Regions from separate parts of the Kitasatospora sp. NPDC088351 genome, predicted to be linked through region 1. Evidence: riboswitches for the same ligand, from Rfam matches in the RefSeq annotation. Region 1 holds a riboswitch; the other holds the start of a gene.
The links. Region 1 has a riboswitch for S-adenosylmethionine ahead of thrC (threonine synthase). Riboswitches for the same ligand answer to the same signal wherever they lie in the genome.
Positions count from the first base shown of each region.

Region 2: linked by a shared signal. The riboswitch ahead of AB0P06_RS12755 (aminotransferase class V-fold PLP-dependent enzyme) and the one ahead of thrC (threonine synthase) in region 1 are both predicted to bind S-adenosylmethionine.

Region 1 covers NZ_JBFBIL010000056.1:15,443-25,012, reverse strand. Annotated here, with positions in the region: gene AB0P06_RS29455 (DUF3263 domain-containing protein) at 1-16, shown strand, start outside; gene otsB (trehalose-phosphatase) at 107-937, shown strand; gene AB0P06_RS29445 (trehalose-6-phosphate synthase) at 921-2,390, opposite strand; gene AB0P06_RS29440 (glucosyl-3-phosphoglycerate synthase) at 2,431-3,471, opposite strand; SAM riboswitch class I at 3,636-3,768, shown strand; gene thrC (threonine synthase) at 3,786-5,072, shown strand; gene AB0P06_RS29430 (ubiquitin-like small modifier protein 1) at 5,101-5,379, shown strand; gene AB0P06_RS29425 (cold-shock protein) at 5,956-6,159, shown strand; gene groL (chaperonin GroEL) at 6,534-8,156, shown strand; gene AB0P06_RS29415 (hypothetical protein) at 8,248-8,616, shown strand; gene AB0P06_RS29410 (hypothetical protein) at 8,712-9,380, opposite strand; gene AB0P06_RS29405 (PadR family transcriptional regulator) at 9,540-9,570, shown strand, end outside.
Region 2 covers NZ_JBFBIL010000013.1:1,291-10,860, forward strand. Annotated here, with positions in the region: gene AB0P06_RS12735 (c-type cytochrome) at 1-765, opposite strand, end outside; gene AB0P06_RS12740 (heme-copper oxidase subunit III) at 953-1,573, opposite strand; gene AB0P06_RS12745 (hypothetical protein) at 1,967-2,392, shown strand; gene trpD (anthranilate phosphoribosyltransferase) at 2,521-3,597, shown strand; SAM riboswitch class IV at 3,716-3,833, shown strand; gene AB0P06_RS12755 (aminotransferase class V-fold PLP-dependent enzyme) at 3,885-5,249, shown strand; gene AB0P06_RS12760 (Lrp/AsnC ligand binding domain-containing protein) at 5,258-5,539, opposite strand; gene AB0P06_RS12765 (rhomboid family intramembrane serine protease) at 5,581-6,363, opposite strand; gene AB0P06_RS12770 (hypothetical protein) at 6,566-6,829, shown strand; gene AB0P06_RS12775 (NYN domain-containing protein) at 6,963-8,423, shown strand; gene AB0P06_RS12780 (NlpC/P60 family protein) at 8,625-9,570, shown strand, end outside.

The DNA of each region.
Region 1 (9,570 bases):
GCGGGCGGCCCGGTAGCGGGTCGGCAGTGGGTCGGTAGCGGCCGGTGGCGGTCGGTAGCCGACCGCCGGCCGGGTGACGGCGCGGCCGCGTGGGTAGGGTCCGGGCATGGTCTTCAAGGAGATTCCGCAGCCGGACACGGACGCCGGGCGCACGGGGCTGGAGGCGGTGCTCGCCTCGCCCGGGGACGCGGTGGTCGCCCTCGACTTCGACGGGACGCTGGCACCGATCGTGGCCGATCCGAGCCTGGCGCGCGCGCATCCGGGCGTGGCGGGGGCGCTGCGGGGGCTGGCCCCGCACGTCGGCTCGATCGTGGTGGTGACGGGCCGGCCGGCCGCGCTGGCGGTCGAGTACGGCGGGTTGGCGGCGGTCGACGGGCTGGTGGTGCTGGGGCACTACGGCGCCGAGCGCTGGGAGGCCGGAGAGGTCACGGCGCCGCCGGTGCACCCGGGGGTGGCGGGGGTGCGGACGGCGCTGCCGGACGTGCTGGCGGGGGCCGGGGCGCCGGCCGGGACCTGGGTGGAGGACAAGGGCCGCTCGCTGGCGGTGCACACCCGGCGCACCGGGGCACCGGAGGAGGCGTTCGAACTGCTGCGGGCACCGGTGGCGGCCCTGGCCGCCGAGTACGGGCTGGTGGTGGAGCCGGGCCGGCTGGTGCTGGAGCTGCGGCCACCGGGGGTGGACAAGGGCGCCGCGCTGACCGGGTTCCTGCGGGAGCGGGCCGCCCGGTCGGTGCTGTACGCCGGGGACGATCTGGGCGATGTGGCGGCCTACGCGGCGGTGGAGAAGCTGCGCGGGGAGGGGCTGGCCGGGCTGCTGGTGTGCAGCGGGACGACCGTCCGCGAGCTCGCCGACCGGGCCGACCTGGTGGTCCCGGGCCCGGCCGGCGTGGTGGAGCTGCTGGCGGCGCTGGGGGAGGAACTCAGCCGAGCGCGTTGAGCTGGTCGAGGAACCACTGCTGGGGCGGCAGGGCGGTCGCGGCGGCGGCGAGGCGCTTGGTGCGGTCGGCGCGTTCGTCGGCGGGCATGGTGAGCCCGGCGTGCAGGGCGTCGGCGGTGGCGATGATGTCGTACGGGTTGACGGTGATCGCGTCGTCGGCGAGTTCGGCGTACGCGCCGGCCTCGCGGGAGAGGACCAGGGCGCAGCCGTGGTCGGAGACCACCGGGACCTCCTTGGCGACCAGGTTCATGCCGTCCCGGATCGGGTTGACGAGGGCCACGTCGGCCAGCCGGTAGGCGGCCAGGGAGCGCGGGAAGTCGTCGTCGACGTGCAGGATCAGCGGCTGCCAGGTGGGGGTGGCGAACTCGTCGTTGATCTCCTGGGCCAGCCGCCGGACCTCGGCGGTGTAGGCCCGGTACTCGGCGAGGTCGGTGCGCGAGGGGTAGGCGAAGGCGACGTGCACGACCCGGTCGTGCCACTCGGGGCGGGTGCGCAGCAGGTGCCGGTAGGCGAGCAGGCCGCGGACGATGTTCTTGCTCAGTTCGGTGCGGTCCACCCGGACGACGGTGCGCCGGCCGCCGACGGCCTCACGGAGGGCGGCGAGGCGCTCGTCGACGTCCGGGCGGTGGGCGCGGTCGCGCAGGAAGTCGGCGTCGGCGCCGAGGCCGTGGACGCCGAGGAACGTGGTGCGGCCGTCGTGGGTGACCGTGAGGGCGGTCCGGTCGACGGTGGCGCCGAGCAGCGCCTCGCAGCAGTCGGCGAAGGCCAGGGCCCAGCGGCGGGTGAGGAAGCCGGCCCGGTCGGCGCCGAGGATCCCGGTGAGGACGGCGGCCGCGACATCGTCGGGAAGCAGCCGGAAGTACTCGGGCGGGGCCCACGGGGTGTGCGAGAAGTGGCCGATCCGCAGGTCGGGTCGGGCCGCGCGGAGCAGGGCGGGGACGAGGGACAGGTGGTAGTCCTGCACCAGGACCGCGGCGCCGGGGGCCGCCTCGGCGGCGAGGGCGTCGGCGAAGGCGGCGTTGTAGGCCAGGTAGGCCTGCCACTCGGTGCGGAAGCCGGCGTCGAAGGCGGGGGCGGTGGGGGTGGCGTACAGCAGGTGGTGGACGAACCAGAGGGTGGAGTTGGCGACCCCGTTGTAGGCCCGGGCGAAGGTCTCCGGATCTATGTCCAGCATCCGGACGGCCTGTCCGCCGACGTCGTGGCCGGCCAGGTCGAGGCGGCCGTGCGGGGCCTCCGCGGCGGCCCGGCGGTCGGCGTCGCCGAGGGCGGCGCAGACCCAGACGGCGCTGGGGTCGGCGATGGCGGAGAGCCCGGAGACCAGGCCGCCGCCGCCCCGGCGGAGGGTCAGCGTGTCGTCGTCCGCGGTGCTGAACGACACCGGTCCCCGGTTGGAGGCCACCAGTACGGGGGCGGTGCCGGTCGGACTCGAACGTTCGGTCGTGAGATCGCCCATGGTTGGTACGTTGCCGGGGGCCAGGGTCGGCAAACCCCGGTCAGTGCGGCAGGTGGCGGCTCACGTACTCGGGGACGGTGTGCATCGGGGGCCGTTCCAGGCCGGTGACCGGGTGGGTGTGGGCGGTGAAGGCACGGGTTTCCGGGTCGCGGGTGAACTGGGTGAGCAGCGGGTGCACCAGGTCGGCGGAGGCCTTGAGGCGGTGGGTGCGGTCGAGGCGTTCCAGGGCCGTGCGGTAGATGGTGGCGGCCATCCGGCCGAGCGCCTGGCCGTCCTGGTGGCGGTGGTGGCGCACGCCCACGTCCACCTGGGCCAGGGCGTCCAGACCGGCGGTCTCCAGGGCGTCGACCAGCAGGCCGAGCTCGACGCCGTAGCCGGTCGGGAACGGCAGCCGTTCGAGGAGCGAGCGGCGGGCCGCGTACTCGCCGCCGAGGGGCTGGACGAAGCCGGCCAGCTCCGGCCAGTGCAGGTTGAGCAGCGGGCGGGCGACCAGCTCGGTGACCCGGCCGCCGCCGGAGGGGACGACCGCGCCGCCCGCGTCGGACGGGCCGCTCGACGGCACTTCGAGCGGCCGGTCGTACATGGCCTTGACCAGCTGGATGTCGGGTTCGGTGAGCAGCGGGCCGATGATGCCGGAGACGAAGGCCGGGTCGAACTCGCGCAGGTCGGCGTCGACGAAGCAGACGATCTCGCCGCTGGTGACCAGCAGGGAGCGCCAGAGCACCTCGCCCTTGCCGGGGGCGGCGGGCAGCCGGGGCAGGATGTCGTCACGGTGCACCACCCGGGCGCCGGCCCCGGCGGCGACCGCGGCGGTGGCGTCGGTGGAGCCGGAGTCGACCACGACGAGTTCGTCGACCAGCGGGAGGCGCTCCATCAGCTCGCGGCGGACGGTGCGGACGATGTCGCCGACGGTGGCCTCCTCGTCCAGCGCGGGCAGGACCACGCTGACGGTGCCCGCCCGGCCCGCCGCCCGTTTGGCGTCCAGCAGCGTGCCGACCGGGCGGTCGGCCGCGCTCCAGGAGCGGCGGCGCAGCCAGGACGCCGCCTGCGGAAGGAGCGCGGGGGTCGGTTCGGCGGGCACGGGTCTCTCCTCGGCGGGTTCGGGTGGGACGGGTTCGGACGGGACGGGGCATCTCGCGTGGCGGACGGTCCCGTTCGGGGTTGACGCCTTCGGATACAGTCTTCGTACAGCGATCGGACCTTCGCACGCCGGGGTCACCGCTGAGCAGGACCACAACTTCACAGAGCTCATCCAGAGGGACTGAGGGAACGGCCCGTTGACGTCCCGGCAACCTTCTCGCGCGGCTGTCGTACAGGCCCGGCGGGACAGGTGCCAATTCCGGCCTGTGGCGCGACCGCGTCACGGGGAAGATGAGGAGAGAGGCCTCCGCCATCATGGCTATCGACACCGCCGCACCCGCATCCCTCACCGTTGACCTCGGCCCCGCCGCCGCGCTGTCCTGTCGGGAGTGCGGCACCCGCTTTCCGCTCGGTCCGAGCTTCGCCTGCCTGGAGTGCTTCGGGCCGCTGGAGATCGCGTACGACTTCGGCGGCGAGGCCGCCGAGGACCTGCGCAAGCGGATCGAGGCCGGCCCGGCGTCGATCTGGCGCTACGCCCCGCTGCTGCCCGTTCCGGCCGATGTCGCCGGGAAGCCCAACCTGAACCCGGGCTGGACCCCGCTGGTGAAGGCCGACAACCTGGGCCGTGAGCTGGGCTTCACCGCTCAGCTGCACATCAAGGACGACTCGGGCAACCCCACCCACTCGTTCAAGGACCGCGTGGTGGCCTGCGCCATCGAGGCGGCCCGCGCGTTCGGCTTCACCACGCTGTCCTGCTCGTCCACCGGCAACCTGGCCGGCGCGGTCGGTGCGGCGGCGGCCCGGGCCGGATTCAAGTCCTGCGTGTTCATCCCGCACGACCTGGAGCAGGGCAAGGTCGTGATGGCCGGGGTCTACGGCGGCGAGCTGGTCGGCATCGAGGGCAACTACGACGACGTCAACCGCTTCTGTTCGGAGCTGATCGGCGACCCGGCCGGCGAGGGCTGGGGCTTCGTGAACGTCAACCTCCGCCCGTACTACGGCGAGGGCTCCAAGACGCTGGCGTACGAGATCTGCGAGCAGCTCGGCTGGCGGCTGCCGGAGCAGATCGTCATCCCGATCGCCTCGGGCTCCCAGCTCACCAAGATCGACAAGGGGCTGCAGGAGCTGATCAGGCTCGGTCTGGTCGAGGACCGGCCGTACCGGATCTTCGGGGCGCAGGCGGCCGGCTGCTCGCCGGTGTCGGCCGCGTTCAAGGCCGGCCGGGACGTGATCCGCCCGGTCAAGCCGGACACCATCGCCAAGTCGCTGGCGATCGGCAACCCGGCCGACGGCCCGTACGTGCTGGACATCGCCCGCCGCACCGGCGGCGTGGTCGAGGACGTCACCGACGCCGAGGTGGTGGCCGCGATCAAGCTGCTGGCCCGCACCGAGGGCATCTTCGCCGAGACCGCGGGCGGGGTGACCGTCGGCGTGCTGAAGAAGCTCGTCGAGACCGGGCAGCTGGACCCGGCCAAGGAGACCGTCGCGATCAACACCGGCGACGGCCTGAAGACCTTGGACGCCGTCTCCGACTCCGGCATGACCACCGTCATCCGCCCGACGCTGGAGTCCTTCCGCGACGCCGGCCTCGCCTCCGCCTGACCACCACCCCGCTAGGAGAGCCCCCGCCATGAGCGCCAACGTCCGCATTCCCACCATCCTGCGCACCTACACCGGCGGCTCCGCCGAGGTCGCCGCCGAGGGTGCCACCCTGGGCGATGTCATCGCCGACCTCGACAAGAACCACCCGGGCATCGCCGCCCGCGTCCTGGACGACGCCGGCAAGCTGCGCCGCTTCGTGAACGTCTACGTCAACGACGACGACGTGCGGTTCGCGGAGGGGCTGGCGACCGAGATCAAGGACGGCGCGAGCGTGTCGATCATCCCGGCGGTGGCCGGCGGCTGCTGAGCCCGTCCGCCGCTCTTCCCGGCCGGCCGTTCCCGCGTACGGAATTCCGAATTCCGTACGCGGGGGCGGCCGGCCGCATTTCGGCGGGAATATTTCCGGGTCCAGTCGGAGTAGAGTGTCGCTCGGCTGGGAACAGGGCTCCCCTTCCCCTTTCACCGGCGCCCGAATCCGGCTGAACCCGTATCGCCGGTGACCGTCCGGCCGCTGAGACCGGCGCCGCGCGCACGGCCGTGAAACATGTCAGGCAGATGTCAGAATTCTCAAGGGGATTTGAGTAATTCGTCCGCTATGTCCGGCGTGAAATGCCGATTTCCTCCTGATTTCACCTGAGGTGTCCCCTGGCGGGCCCGGGGAATTCCCTGCGGCTGACCCTGTTGCAGAGGGCGTCGATCCGGATACATTCAGCCGCGATCGACGCGATCGCCCGCCCATCGGATGCCGTCCGGTGGCTCGGCGGGGGACCGCGGCGTGCACGGCTGCGTCCAGGGGGGGTTCCCCGGGCCGGCCTCGAAACCAGACCCGGGCCCGCGACCTGCGGGCGCGTGAAGGGCCAGCACAGCACTAGGGGAGTTCGGAATGGCTCAGGGCACCGTCAAGTGGTTCAACGCGGAGAAGGGCTACGGCTTCATCGCGGTCGACGGTGGTGCGGACGTCTTCGTCCACTACAGCGCGATCCAGATGGACGGCTACCGCACCCTTGAGGAGGGCCAGCGGGTCGAGTTCGAGATCTCTCAGGGGCAGAAGGGCCCGCAGGCGGACATGGTCCGCGCCGCGGTCTGACCTTTCCGACCCCCAGGAGTTCGGCTCGGCCCATCGGCTGGTGCGCCTCTTGCTTCGCGACGGGCCCGTACGACACACGTCGTACGGGCCCGTCGGCACGTGCGGCGGCGGGCGCCGCCGCACGTGGCGCCCGGGGCCCGTCGCGCGTCCGCCCGCGGGTGGCCGGTGCGGCTCGCGGGTTGCCGATTGGGCTTGCACTCGCCCTGCCAGAGTGCTAATCATTGGCGTTAGCACTCACAGCGTGAGAGTGACAGCGGACCGGGTCGGTGAGGCCCCCGGGAGCGGTAGGGGAAAGGACCCCCGCACACCAGGGCCGTCCGTCGCGGGCACCCCTTGGTCCGAGCAGTCGACCGTGTCCCGGAGGACCACTTCAGATGGCCAAGATCATCGCCTTTGATGAGGAAGCTCGCCGCGGCCTTGAGCGTGGCATGAACCAGCTCGCCGACGCAGTGAAGGTCACGCTCGGCCCCAAGGGTCGCAACGTCGTTCTGGAGAAGAAGTGGGGCGCCCCCACGATCACCAACGACGGTGTCTCCATCGCCAAGGAGATCGAGCTCGAGGACCCGTACGAGAAGATCGGCGCGGAGCTCGTCAAGGAGGTCGCCAAGAAGACCGACGACGTCGCGGGTGACGGCACCACCACCGCCACCGTGCTGGCCCAGGCGCTCGTCCGCGAGGGTCTGCGCAACGTCGCCGCCGGCGCCAACCCGATGGCCCTGAAGCGCGGCATCGAGAAGGCCGTCGCCGCCGTCTCGGACCAGCTGCTGGCCCAGGCCAAGGACGTGGAGACCAAGGAGCAGATCGCCTCCACCGCCTCCATCTCGGCCGCCGACACCCAGATCGGCGAGCTCATCGCCGAGGCCATGGACAAGGTCGGCAAGGAAGGCGTCATCACCGTCGAGGAGAGCAACACCTTCGGTCTGGAGCTTGAGCTCACCGAGGGCATGCGCTTCGACAAGGGCTACATCTCCGCCTACTTCGCCACCGACCTGGAGCGTATGGAGGCGAGCTTCGAGGACCCGTACATCCTCATCGCCAACTCCAAGATCGGCTCGGTCAAGGACCTGCTCCCGCTGCTGGAGAAGGTCATGCAGAGCGGCAAGCCGCTGGTCATCATCGCCGAGGACGTCGAGGGCGAGGCCCTGTCGACCCTGGTCGTGAACAAGATCCGCGGCACCTTCAAGTCCGTCGCCGTCAAGGCCCCGGGCTTCGGCGACCGCCGCAAGGCCATGCTCGGCGACATCGCCATCCTCACCGGTGGCACCGTGATCTCCGAGGAGGTCGGCCTCAAGCTCGAGAACGCCGGCATCGACCTGCTGGGCACCGCCCGCAAGGTGGTCATCACCAAGGACGAGACCACCATCGTCGACGGTGGCGGTGACAGCGAGCAGGTCGCCGGCCGCGTGAACCAGATCCGCGCCGAGATCGAGAACAGCGACTCGGACTACGACCGCGAGAAGCTCCAGGAGCGCCTCGCCAAGCTGGCCGGCGGCGTGGCCGTCATCAAGGCCGGCGCGGCCACCGAGGTGGAGCTCAAGGAGCGCAAGCACCGCATCGAGGACGCCGTCCGCAACGCCAAGGCCGCCGTCGAGGAGGGCATCGTCGCCGGTGGTGGCGTCGCCCTGCTGCAGGCCTCGGTCGCGTTCGACAAGCTGGAGCTCGAGGGCGACGAGGCCACCGGTGCCAACATCGTCAAGGTCGCGCTGGAGGCCCCGATCAAGCAGATCGCGACCAACGCCGGCCTGGAGGGTGGCGTCGTGGTGGAGAAGGTGCGCAACCTTCCCGCCGGTCACGGCCTGAACGCCGCCACCAACGAGTACGTCGACCTGGTCGCCGCGGGCATCATCGACCCGGCCAAGGTCACCCGCTCCGCGCTGCAGAACGCCGCCTCCATCGCGGCGCTCTTCCTCACCACCGAGGCCGTCATCGCCGACAAGCCGGAGAAGGCCGCCGCGGCCGCCGGCGGCGGCATGCCGGGCGGTGACATGGACTTCTGATCCGACTCGATCGGATCGGGCAGTTCCTCGCTCGCATGGGCGGTTCCCTCCGGGGAGCCGCCCATGCGGCGTTCTGCGGGAGAATGGACGGATGGCTTCCACCGGTGACACCGCTGACATCGAGACCGCCCTGCACAACGCGCGGGCGCTGATCCTCGCCGACCTCTCCGCCCGGGACGTGGCGGACGCCGCCGTGGTGTCGCTGGTGGAGAACGCCGTGACACACCGGCGCTGGTGGCTGGGGCAGTGGCCGGACGGCGCCGAGTACGTGCTCGGGCTGGTCGCCCAGGACGTCCAGGACGCGCTGCTGGAGGAGTACGGGCGGTGGCCGCTGTGCACCGCGTGCGCGGCGGACGGGGACCCGCACGCGCTCGGCGTGGAGCCGGAGCTCGGGCCCGAGCCGCACTGGGTGTGCGGCAAGGAGGGGGCGGTGGTGTCGCCCGTCGGCCGGCTGTCGTAGACCGCGCCCGGCCGGGACCGCTTTCGGCCGCCGTCGCGCTCCGGGGCGCGACGGCGGCCCTTGTGCCGCCCGGGGCGTTCGCGGTCCGTGGCGTCCTACTCGGAGCCCTCCAGGAGGCCGAGTTCGGCGGCCAGGTTGGCTCGGGCGGGGGCGTCGAAGCGTTCGCGGGCGGCTGGGGTGCGGTAGAGCGCGGGGAGCGCGAGGAGCCGGCGCAGGACCGCCGCGCGCCCGGCCCGGAAGTCCGGCTCGGGGACGAAGGCGTACTCCGCGCGTACGGCGGCCGCGTACGCCGCGTACGCCTCGGGGGTGCCGCCGAGGACGGCGAGGTCCGCGTCACAGAGCACCTCGCCGTCCCGGTCGCCGGGGGCGGGGCGGTGGGTGGTGGTCAGCCGGACCAGCCGCGCGACCTCGGCCACCCGGGCGGCCGGCAGAGCGGCCTCGGTGAGCGCCCGGACGGCGAGGGCCGCGCTGCGCTCCTCGTTCTCGGAGCGGTCGGGGCGGTAGACGGCGTCGTGGAACCAGGCGGCCAGCCGGACGGTGTCCGGTGCGTCGGCGTGTCCGGCGAGCGTGTCGACGTGGCCCAGCACCGCCCGCAGGTGATCGGTGGTGTGGTAGCGGCGCTGCGGCTCGGCCCAGCGGCGCAGCAGCTCGCGCCCGTACGGTTCGGGGTCGGTGCCGGTGCCGCAGCGGTGCAGCAGGGCGGTCCAGTCGGCGAGCAGATCGGCGGCGGCGGGCGGGCCGGCGGCGGCGGACGTGTTCGGCATGGGGTTCATTGTGCTGGCCCGGGCGGACGGTGTGGCCGGGGCGTCGGGATCGGTCGGGTCGTCCTGATCAGTCTGGGCGTCCGGGTCGGGCGGGTCGGGCGGGTCGGCCGGTGGGAGTTCCACTGGACCTATATGTAGGTTAGCGATATATGTAGTCCTATGACAGAACGTGCGATGCAGGAGCCCACGC
Region 2 (9,570 bases), on a different contig from region 1:
GACCGCGATGAGCGCGCCGAGACCGAAGATCCAGCCGAACAGGCCCTCGGTCACCGGACCGAGGCTGCCGAGCGTGAGACCGCCGGGGTTGGGCTCATCGTTGGTGGCGTGGCGAACGAAGGCCACGATCTGCTTCTTCTGCTCCTCGGGCATGGTGGTGTCCGGGAACGACGGCATGTTCTGCGGGCCGGTCTGCATGGCCTCGTAGATGTGCTTGGCGTCCACGCCCTCCAGCGACGGGGCGTACTTGCCCTGGGTCAGGGCACCGCCCTGACCGGCGAAGTTGTGGCACTGGGCGCAGTTGGTGCGGAACAGCTCGCCACCCTTGGACACGTCGTCCGGGTTGGTCGAGGTGTACTGCTCCGGGTCCGGCCGCACCGGGCCGGGGCCGAGCGAGGCCACGAAGGCGGCCAGCTGGTCGATCTCCGACTGCGAGTAGATGTTCTTCTTGCGCGGCACCTGGGCGCCGGGCTGCTGGGCCGGCATGCGGCCGGTGCCGACCTGGAAGTCGACCGCGGCGGAGCCGACGCCGACCAGGCTGGGACCGTCGCTGCTGCCCTGACCGTTCAGGCCGTGGCAGGAGGAGCAGCCCACGGCGAAGAGCTTCTTGCCCTCATCGATCGCGAGCGACTGCGCGGCGACGTCGGCCTGCGCCTTGTCGGCGGGCGCGAACGCGGCGTACAGCCCCCCGGTTGCCGCCAGGGCGAGAAGTAGGACGACCAGCGCCGCCAATGGGTGGCGCCGTCGTGCGGAGAGCTTTTTCACGGAATAACCCCGGTGTCAGGATCTGGTCGACTGGTGGGTGCACCCGGCGGCCGGTCTGGCCGGCACGAGGCTGCCTGTTCTAGGGCTGCGCGCGCGGTCGGTCGGTGGGAGCGTCGGCACCGGCAAAGAGGCCCGTCGCCGGTGAGGGCGGGGACCGGAGCCGGTGGCCAGTGACCTGATCAGCTGGTTACTTGATCAGGTAGATGGTCGCGAACAGGCCGATCCACACGACATCGACGAAGTGCCAGTAGTACGACACCACGATGGCTGCGGTGGCCTGCTCGTGCGTGAAGCGCTTGGCTGCGTACGTCCGTCCCAGGACCAGCAGGAAGGCGATCAGACCACCCGTCACGTGCAGACCGTGGAAGCCGGTGGTCAGGTAGAACACCGTGCCGTACGGGTCCGAGGACAGCGAGAGGCCGTCCTTCTTGACCAGCTCGGTGTACTCGAAGATCTGGCCGCCGATGAAGATCGCGCCCATCACGAAGGTGATGACGAACCACGAGCGGAGCTTCTTCACGTCCCCGCGCTCGGCGGCGAACACGCCGAGCTGGCAGGTCAGCGAGGAGAGCACCAGGATCGTGGTGTTGACCGAGGAGAAGGGCACGTTGAGGGCGTGCGCCTTCTCGCTCCAGAACTCGGCTCCCTTGACGGAGCGGAGCGTGAAGTACATCGCGAAGAGGGCCGCGAAGAACATCAACTCGGAACTGAGCCAGACGATCGTTCCGACGCTGACCATGTTCGGCCGGTTGACCGATCCGTGCGCGTGCCCGGTTTCTACTGCTGTTGCTGTCGCCACGACGGACATTATGTCGGTCCCTTATTCCGTCTTCACGCCGGGGGGTGTCCCTCGGAGTGTCCGGTGCGTGCGGTATGCCCCCCCGGGGGCCGACGGGGCGTCCGGATGGCGGCTGAGCAGCGGCGTGTCCCTTTTCTGACGGTTCTTCGAAGGCCCCTTCGACCCTGTTGCCCTGCGTGTCGCTGCATGGTTCGGGGGTGGGTGGGGAGTAAAGGAGGGGCCGCCGTGTCGACCGTACGGGTGACTGCGAGGTCTGGGGTGACGGGCCGTCCTCCGACTGGGTGAGTCGTGGGCGCGGCGGCTTGAGAAGGGATCGCGCGGGAGGGACCGGCGGCAGGTGATCGGGAGTAGCATCCGGATCAGGCGAACGTGGTCCGGATCACACTTGAGGGAGCAGGGCCCATGGCGTACAAGACCGACGAGACGCTCACCGTTCTCGTCTACAGCCACGACCGCAACACCCGCGAGCAGGTGCTGACGGCGCTCGGCCGTCGGCCCGCCGAGGATCTGCCGGAGCTGTCCTACCTGGAGTGCGCGACGACCCCTGCCGTGCTCAAGGCGCTGGAGAAGGGCGGGGTGGACCTCTGCGTCCTGGACGGCGAGGCGGTGCCGGCCGGCGGCCTCGGCCTCGGGCGGCAGCTGAAGGACGAGATCTACGGCTGCCCGCCGGTGCTGGTGCTGATCGGACGGCCGCAGGACTCCTGGCTCGCCGCCTGGAGCCGGGCGGACGCGGCGATCTCCCGCCCGGTGGACCCGGTGGCGCTGGCCGAGTCCGCCGCCACCCTGCTCCGCGCCCGGCTGGAGAAGCGGGCGCCGGTCGCCCGCTGAGCGGTGCCGTCTCACTCCTAGAGAAGGCGGGTGCCGGGGCGGACCGGGGGACCTCGCCGCTCGATAGGCTGATTCCATTCCTACGGATGTCCCCGACCCCGGGGAACCGACAAGAGCTGGAGTCAGCCATGGTGAACGTGCACCCTGCGAACGGCGGCAACGACCCCGCGCAGGTGGTCCGCACCTGGCCGGACATCCTGTCGGCGCTGCTGAGGGGCGAGCACCTGAGCCGGTCGGCCACCGCCTGGGCGATGGACCGGATCATGAGCGGCGAGGCCTCCCCGGTCCAGGTGGCCGGCTTCATGGTGGCGCTGCGGGCCAAGGGCGAGACGGTCGACGAGATCTCCGGCCTGGTGGACTCGATGTACGCGCACGCCGAGCCGCTGGACATCCCCGGCCCGGCCGTCGACATCGTCGGCACCGGCGGCGACCGCGCCAAGACCGTCAACATCTCCACCATGTCGGCGATCGTCGCGGCCGCGGCCGGCGCCAAGGTGGTGAAGCACGGCAACCGGGCCTCCTCCTCGGCCAGCGGCTCCTCCGACGTGCTGGAGAAGCTCGGCATCGGCCTCGACCTCTCCGCGCGCCGGGTCGCCGAGGTGGCGGAGGAGGTCGGGCTCACCTTCTGTTTCGCCGCCAAGTTCCACCCGGCGATGCGGCACGCCGCCCCGGCGCGGCGCGACCTCGGGGTGCCGACGGCGTTCAACATCCTCGGCCCGCTGACCAACCCGGCCAGGGTGACCTCGCACGCGATCGGCTGCTTCGACACCCGGCTGGCCGGGCTGATCGCCGGGGTGCTGGCACAGCGCGGCTCGAACGCCCTGGTCTTCCGGGGCGACGACGGTCTGGACGAGCTGACCATCTCCACCACCTCGCAGGTCTGGATCGTGCGCGACGGTGTCGTCACCGAGGAGTCCTTCGACCCGCGCCAGGTCGGCATCGAACTGGTCGGCATCGAGGCGCTGCGCGGGGCGGACGCGGCGTACAACGCGGAGGTCGCCCGTCGGCTGCTGGCGGGGGAGCACGGGCCGGTGCGGGACGCCGTCCTGCTCAACACGGCGGCCGCGCTGGTGGCGCTGGAGCTGACCGGTGCCCCGCTCGCCGAGCAGCTGGCGGCCGGGATCGAGCGGGCCGCCGAGGCCATCGACTCGGGCGCGGCGCAGGACGTCCTGAAGCGCTGGTCGGAGGCCACCGCCCGGGCGTGAGAAGGCAGTTGGGGCCGGTGGCGGCGGGTCGCCACCGGCCCTTCGGCGTCTTCGCGGGGTGTCCGGATGGTGAAACCGTGTTTGACCGCCCGGCGGGCGCGACCTAGAGTCTTCGCCAGGTCATGAGTGACAGCGCAAAGCCCCAGCTGGCTGTCCGGCAACCCTCCGTCCGTGGCGGGGTGCCCTGGGTGAGGACCGGGTCACGCGGCAAACCGTCCGGGTGGCAAGCGCGGACACCCGGACGACACGCACTCCCGGGGTCCTGGACCCAGAAGGAGTGCATTCCCATGTCCCTCTCCACCGAAATCTGCGCCCCGCTCGCCGTCCTCGGTCAGGACGTTCAGGTCCCGCTGGTCAGTGGCGAGAAGGTCACCTACGCGGCGCTCGACTACGCGGCCAGCTCCCCGGCGCTCCAGCGGGTCTGGGACGACGTCGCCGCCTACGCCCCCTACTACGGCAGCGTGCACCGCGGCGCCGGCTACCTCTCCCAGCTCTCCACCGACCTGTTCGAGCAGAGCCGCCGCACCGTCGGCGAGTTCCTCGACCTGCGCGAGGGTGACCAGGTGGTCTTCACCCGGGCCACCACCGACTCGCTCAACCTGCTCGCCGGGGCCGTCCCGGCCGGCACCCGGGTGTTCGCCTTCGAGACCGAGCACCACGCCTCGCTGCTGCCCTGGCGCCACGCCGGCCTGGCGGTCAGCTACCTGCGCGCCCCGCGCTCGCACGCCGAGGCGGTCGCCGCCCTGGACGCCGCGCTGGCCGAGGCGCCCGAGGGCCCCAAGCTGCTCTGTGTCACCGGCGCCTCCAACGTCACCGGTGAGCTGTGGCCGGTCGCCGAGCTCACCGCGACCGCCCACCGGCACGGCGCCCGGGTGGTGCTGGACGCCGCCCAGCTCGCCCCGCACCACCGGGTCTCGGTGCGCGAGCTGGGCGTGGACTGGATCGCCTTCTCCGGCCACAAGCTGTACGCGCCGTTCGGCGCCGGGGTGCTGGCCGGCCGAGCCGACTGGCTGGACGCGGCAGAGCCGTACCTGGCCGGCGGCGGTGCCACCCGGACCGTGGCCCGGGAGGCCGACGGCTCGGTGGCCGTCCAGTGGCACACCGGCCCGGCCCGCCACGAGGCCGGTTCGCCGAACGTGATCGGTGTCTACTCCATCGCCTCGGCCTGCCGGGCGCTGACCGAGGCCGGTTTCGACGCGCTGGAGGCCCGGGAGCAGCAGCTGATCGCCCGGCTGAAGGCGGGCCTGGCGGACGTCCCGCAGGTGAAGGTGCTGAACCTGTTCGGCGCCGACTCGGCCCGGGTGGGCGTGCTCTCCTTCGTGGTCCAGGGCTGGAACAGCTCGCACTTCTCGGCCGCGCTCTCCGCCGAGTACGGCATCGGCGTGCGGGACGGCCTGTTCTGCGCGCACCCGCTGGTCCGCACCCTGCTCGGCGACGAGGACGTCGCGCCGTCCGAGTGCGGTGCGCCCGAGCCGTCGCTGCCGGGCGAGCGAAGCCTCAACGCGATCCGGGTCAGCTTCGGCGCCGGCACCCCGGACGAGCACATCGACCGCTTTCTGACCGCCGTCCGCGAGCTGGTCACGGACGGGGCGGCCTGGAACTACCGCAACGAGGGCGGCCGCTGCGTCGCGGACACGCGCCGCGCGGGCTGATCGTCCCGCTATTCGTCCAGGCCGAGGGCGAAGGCGGCTTCCAGGTCGTGCTGGGAGTAGGTGCGGAAGGCGATCTGGGTCTCGGTGTGGGCCACCCCCGGGACCTTGTTCAGCCGGCCGGGGATGACCTCGGCCAGGTCGTCGTGCCGCCGCACCCGCACCATCGCCACCAGGTCGTAGCCGCCGGTGACCGAGTAGACCTCGCTGACGCCTTCGATGGCCGCGATCGCCTCGGCGATCTCCGGGATGCGGTCGACGCTGGTCTTGATCAGGACGATGGCGGTGATCACTGTTCGGGCTCCTTTGTGGGGTGCCGCCAGGGTATCGGGCGTCAGACGGGCCGTCGCGGGGGGCGGCCGGCCGGTGTGCAGGCGTACAGGAAGCCGGCCGAGAACCCGATGACATGGACCAGGTAGGCGACGCCGGGGCCGGCCGAGTGGACCGACCACCACTGCAGGGCGAACCAGAGCCCGAGCACCAGCCAGGCCGGGAACCGCAGCGGCAGGAAGAGCAGCAGCGGGACGAGCGTGGTCACCCGGGCCCGCGGGTGGAGCCGCAGATAGCAGCCCAGCGCCGCCGAGATCGCCCCCGAGGCGCCGATCAGCACCGTGGTCGAGCCGGGCGAGTGCGCCTGGGCCAGTGCGAAGCCGTAGGTGGCCAGGCTGCCGGCCGCCAGATAGAAGACGGCGAAGCGGGCCCGGCCCATCCGCTTCTCCACGGTGGGGCCGAAGACGTAGAGGAAGAGCAGGTTGCCCAGCAGGTGAAGCCAGCCGGCGTGCAGGAAGAGCGCGCTGAGCACGGACAGGGCCGGGTGCTTGCCCGGGGTCGGGGCGGCCGGGCAGCCGGGCGCCGGGTCGGGGGCCTCGGCCAGCTGTCCGGCGGTCAGCGGGCGGCCGGCCAGCAGCTCGGCCGGTACCGCGCCCCAGCGCTGCTCGTACCGCTGCTCCGCGCAGACCCTGGCCTGGCCGCGGCCGTAGAGCGGGTTGAGCCCGGCGGCCGGGCCGAGCAGGAAGACCACCGTGTTGAGCGCGATCAGGGCGTAGGTGACGGCCGGGGCGGGCGCGGCCGGGGGCCCGCCGCGTGCGCCGGTGTGGTCGAGGACCGTGATCGCCATGCGGCCAAGCATCCCTCCGCCCGGCGCGGGCGACACCGCGCTGTACGGCAGGTGGGCTACCGTCCCGATCGCCGCGACCGGTGGTCGGGACGGTTGCCTCAGGCAATAGGCTTGGGGCGGGCATTCCCGCCTCCCGCCGCCGACGCCGGGGCTCCGGGGGGAGCGCCTGAGCCCACCCAGGGACCACCCGAGAGGACCCCCGATGACCGTCCCCGCCCTGACCGCTGAGACGCGCTGGCGCTGCACCCTGTGCGGCAACCTGACCCGCTTCGACGTGACCCGCTCCGCCCGGGTGACCGAGTACCTGCACTTCGACCTGGCCGGCGAGTCCAAGGTGGAGGAGACCGAGGTGCTCAGCGAGACCATCGAGTCGGTGCGCTGCCGCTGGTGCAACGCGGTGGACCAGGTCGAACTGGTGGCCCGTCCCGGGGCCGAGGCCGGAGAGGCCGCCGCTGAGCAGGGCTGACGCCCGGTCCGTGGGGTGGACGGTGCGCGGCCGTTCACCGCACGGGGACAATACAGACAGAACGCACGGAGCGTGACGACGAGGGCGACGGCCGCGGGCCGTACCCCGCTGGACGAGGATCGGAGCCGAGGACGTGGTGGACGCAGCGAAGGAGCCCGCCGGGCCGCAGGGGCGGCAGCCCGCTGTGGACGGGCAGGCGCCGGACGCGGCCGAGGCCGCCCCGTCCGGTACCGGGGCCCCCGCCGAGGAGTCGGGCGGTGACGAGCCGGCGGCAGACCGGGCCGTCGAGACGCTCGACCGGCCGCTGCCCGAGGGTGTGCGCCGCCGGGTGGTGGGCCTCGCCGCCGACGCGCTCGGGGGGCTGCCGCCCGCCGAACTGCCGCAGAGCCTGCGGCAGTACGCCAAGTTCACGCCGGCCCGGCGGGCCAAGTACGCGGCCACCGCGCTGGCCGCCGCACTGGAGTCGGAGCCGGCCTTCCGGCTCCGGATAGCGGAGCGGCTGCGGCTGGGCCAGCCGGACCTGGTGAAGGCGCTGGAGGCGGGCCATGTGCCCGGCGCCGCCGACCCGATGGACGTGGCGGCCGCCGCCTATCTGGTGCGGTCGGCGGGCTGGAGCCGGCTGGTCGCCGAGGCGGGGGAGCAGGCCGAGCGGGCCGGCGCCGAGGGCGCCGCCGCCGAGGCGGCCCGGCTGGCGGAGAAGCTGCAGGCGGAGCTGGCGGAGGTACGGGCCTCCGCCCGGGCGGACCTGGACCGGCAGCGGGCCGAGTCGGAGGACGTCCGCAAGGAGGCCGAGTCGCTGCGCAAGAAGGTGCGGTCGCTGGAGAGCGACACCCGCCGGGCGCAGGCGGAGACCCGCCGGGTCACCGCCGAGCTGGAGGCGCTGAGGACGCAGGCGGCCGCCGAGCGCAGCGCGGGTGAGAGTGAGGCCCGGCGGCTGCGGCACCGGATCTCCGAACTGGAGACCGCCGCCGAGCAGGGCCGCCGTTCGGCCCGCGAGGGGCGCAGCGTCGAGGACATGCGGCTGCGGCTGCTGCTGGACACCGTGCTGCAGTCGGCGCAGGGCCTGCAGCGGGAGCTGGCGCTGCCGGTCTCCCAGATCCGCCCGGCGGACCTGGTGGAGGCGGTGGTGCCGGGCTCGGCCTCGCCGCACGACGTGGCCCGGCGCGGGCTGGCGGAGGACGATCCGGCGCTGCTGGACCAGCTGCTGGCGATCCCGCAGGTGCATCTGGTGGTGGACGGCTACAACGTGACCAAGACCGGTTATCCGGCGCTGCCGCTGGAGCAGCAGCGGATCCGGTTGCTGGGTGGGCTGGCGATGCTGGCCCAGCGCACCCAGGCGGAGGTCACCTGTGTGTTCGACGGGCAGGACCTGGACGTGCCGGTGATCATGGCGCCGCCGCGCGGGGTGCGGGTGCGCTTCAGCCGGACCGGGGAGACGGCGGACGAGCTGATCCGCCGTCTGGTGCGGGCCGAGCCGCAGGGCCGGCCGGTGGTGGTGGTCTCCACCGACCGGGAGGTCGCGGAGGGCGTGCGCAAGGCGGGCGCGCGCCCCGTCGCCTCCGTCCTGCTGCTGAACCGGCTGGCCCGGCCCTGATGCCGGAGGGACCGGAGTGACCGCTGGTCAGCGCCCGGTTTGCGGCAGTGTGTGGATCCCGTGAAGTCAGGCCGCCGGTGGAGGTTCACGCCATCGGGGGAGTGGCGGAAAGCGTGGATCTTCACTAGGGTCTGGCGTCAAACCTATTTTCCGGATCCTCACTCAAACGGGTGAGTCCGTTGGAAGAAGGAACCGATCACTTTGGCCTCCCACCGCCGTCCCAAGCAGCCGAGCCGCGCGCGGGTCTCCGTGCTCACCGCTGCCGCTGCGACCGCGGTCGCCCTCTCCGCCCAGGTCGGCGCCCACGCCGCGCCCTCCCCCAAGAAGGAGGACGTGAAGGCGCAGATCGACCAGCTGAACGAGGAGCAGGAGCAGGCGGCCGAGAAGTACAACGGCGCCAAGGAGCGGGCCGACCAGCTGCGCAAGCAGGCGGACCAGCTCCAGGACCAGGTGGCCCGCGGCCAGGACCAGATGACGCAGCTTCAGGCCGGGCTGGCCGAGGTGGCGGGCGAGCAGTACCGCACCGGCGGCATCGACCCGTCCGTGCAGCTGATGCTCTCCTCCGACCCGTCGGGTTACCTGGACAAGGCCTCCAGCGTCCAGCAGGCCAGCTCCAGCCAGTCCGAGGCGCTCAAGGGCCTGCAGGACCAGCAGCGCCGCCTGGACCAGCAGAAGGCCGAGGCGGCCGCCGTCCTCGCCTCCCTGGACAGCACCACCAAGGATCTGAACCAGGCCAAGGCGGACGTCAACCAGAAGCTCAAGGAGGCCCAGACGCTGCTGAACTCGCTCAGCGCGGCCGACCGGGCCGCCCTGAAGGCGCAGCAGCAGCAGGACGACCGGGCCTCGCGCGGCAGCGAGCGCACCGACCTGAGCAGCCTGCCGCAGGCCGGCGGGTACGCCGGGGTGGCCGTCGCCAAGGCGATGAGCAAGCAGGGCTCGCCGTACGTCTGGGGTGCCATCGGGCCGAGCACCTTCGACTGCTCCGGTCTGATGGTCTGGGCGTACAAGCAGGCCAATGTCTCGTTGCCGCGCACCTCGCAGGCGCAGGCCGGCGTCGGCACCCGGGTCCCCTCGCTGGACCAGGCGCAGCCCGGTGACCTGATCATCTACCGCGACGACCGCAGCCATGTCGCGATGTACATCGGCA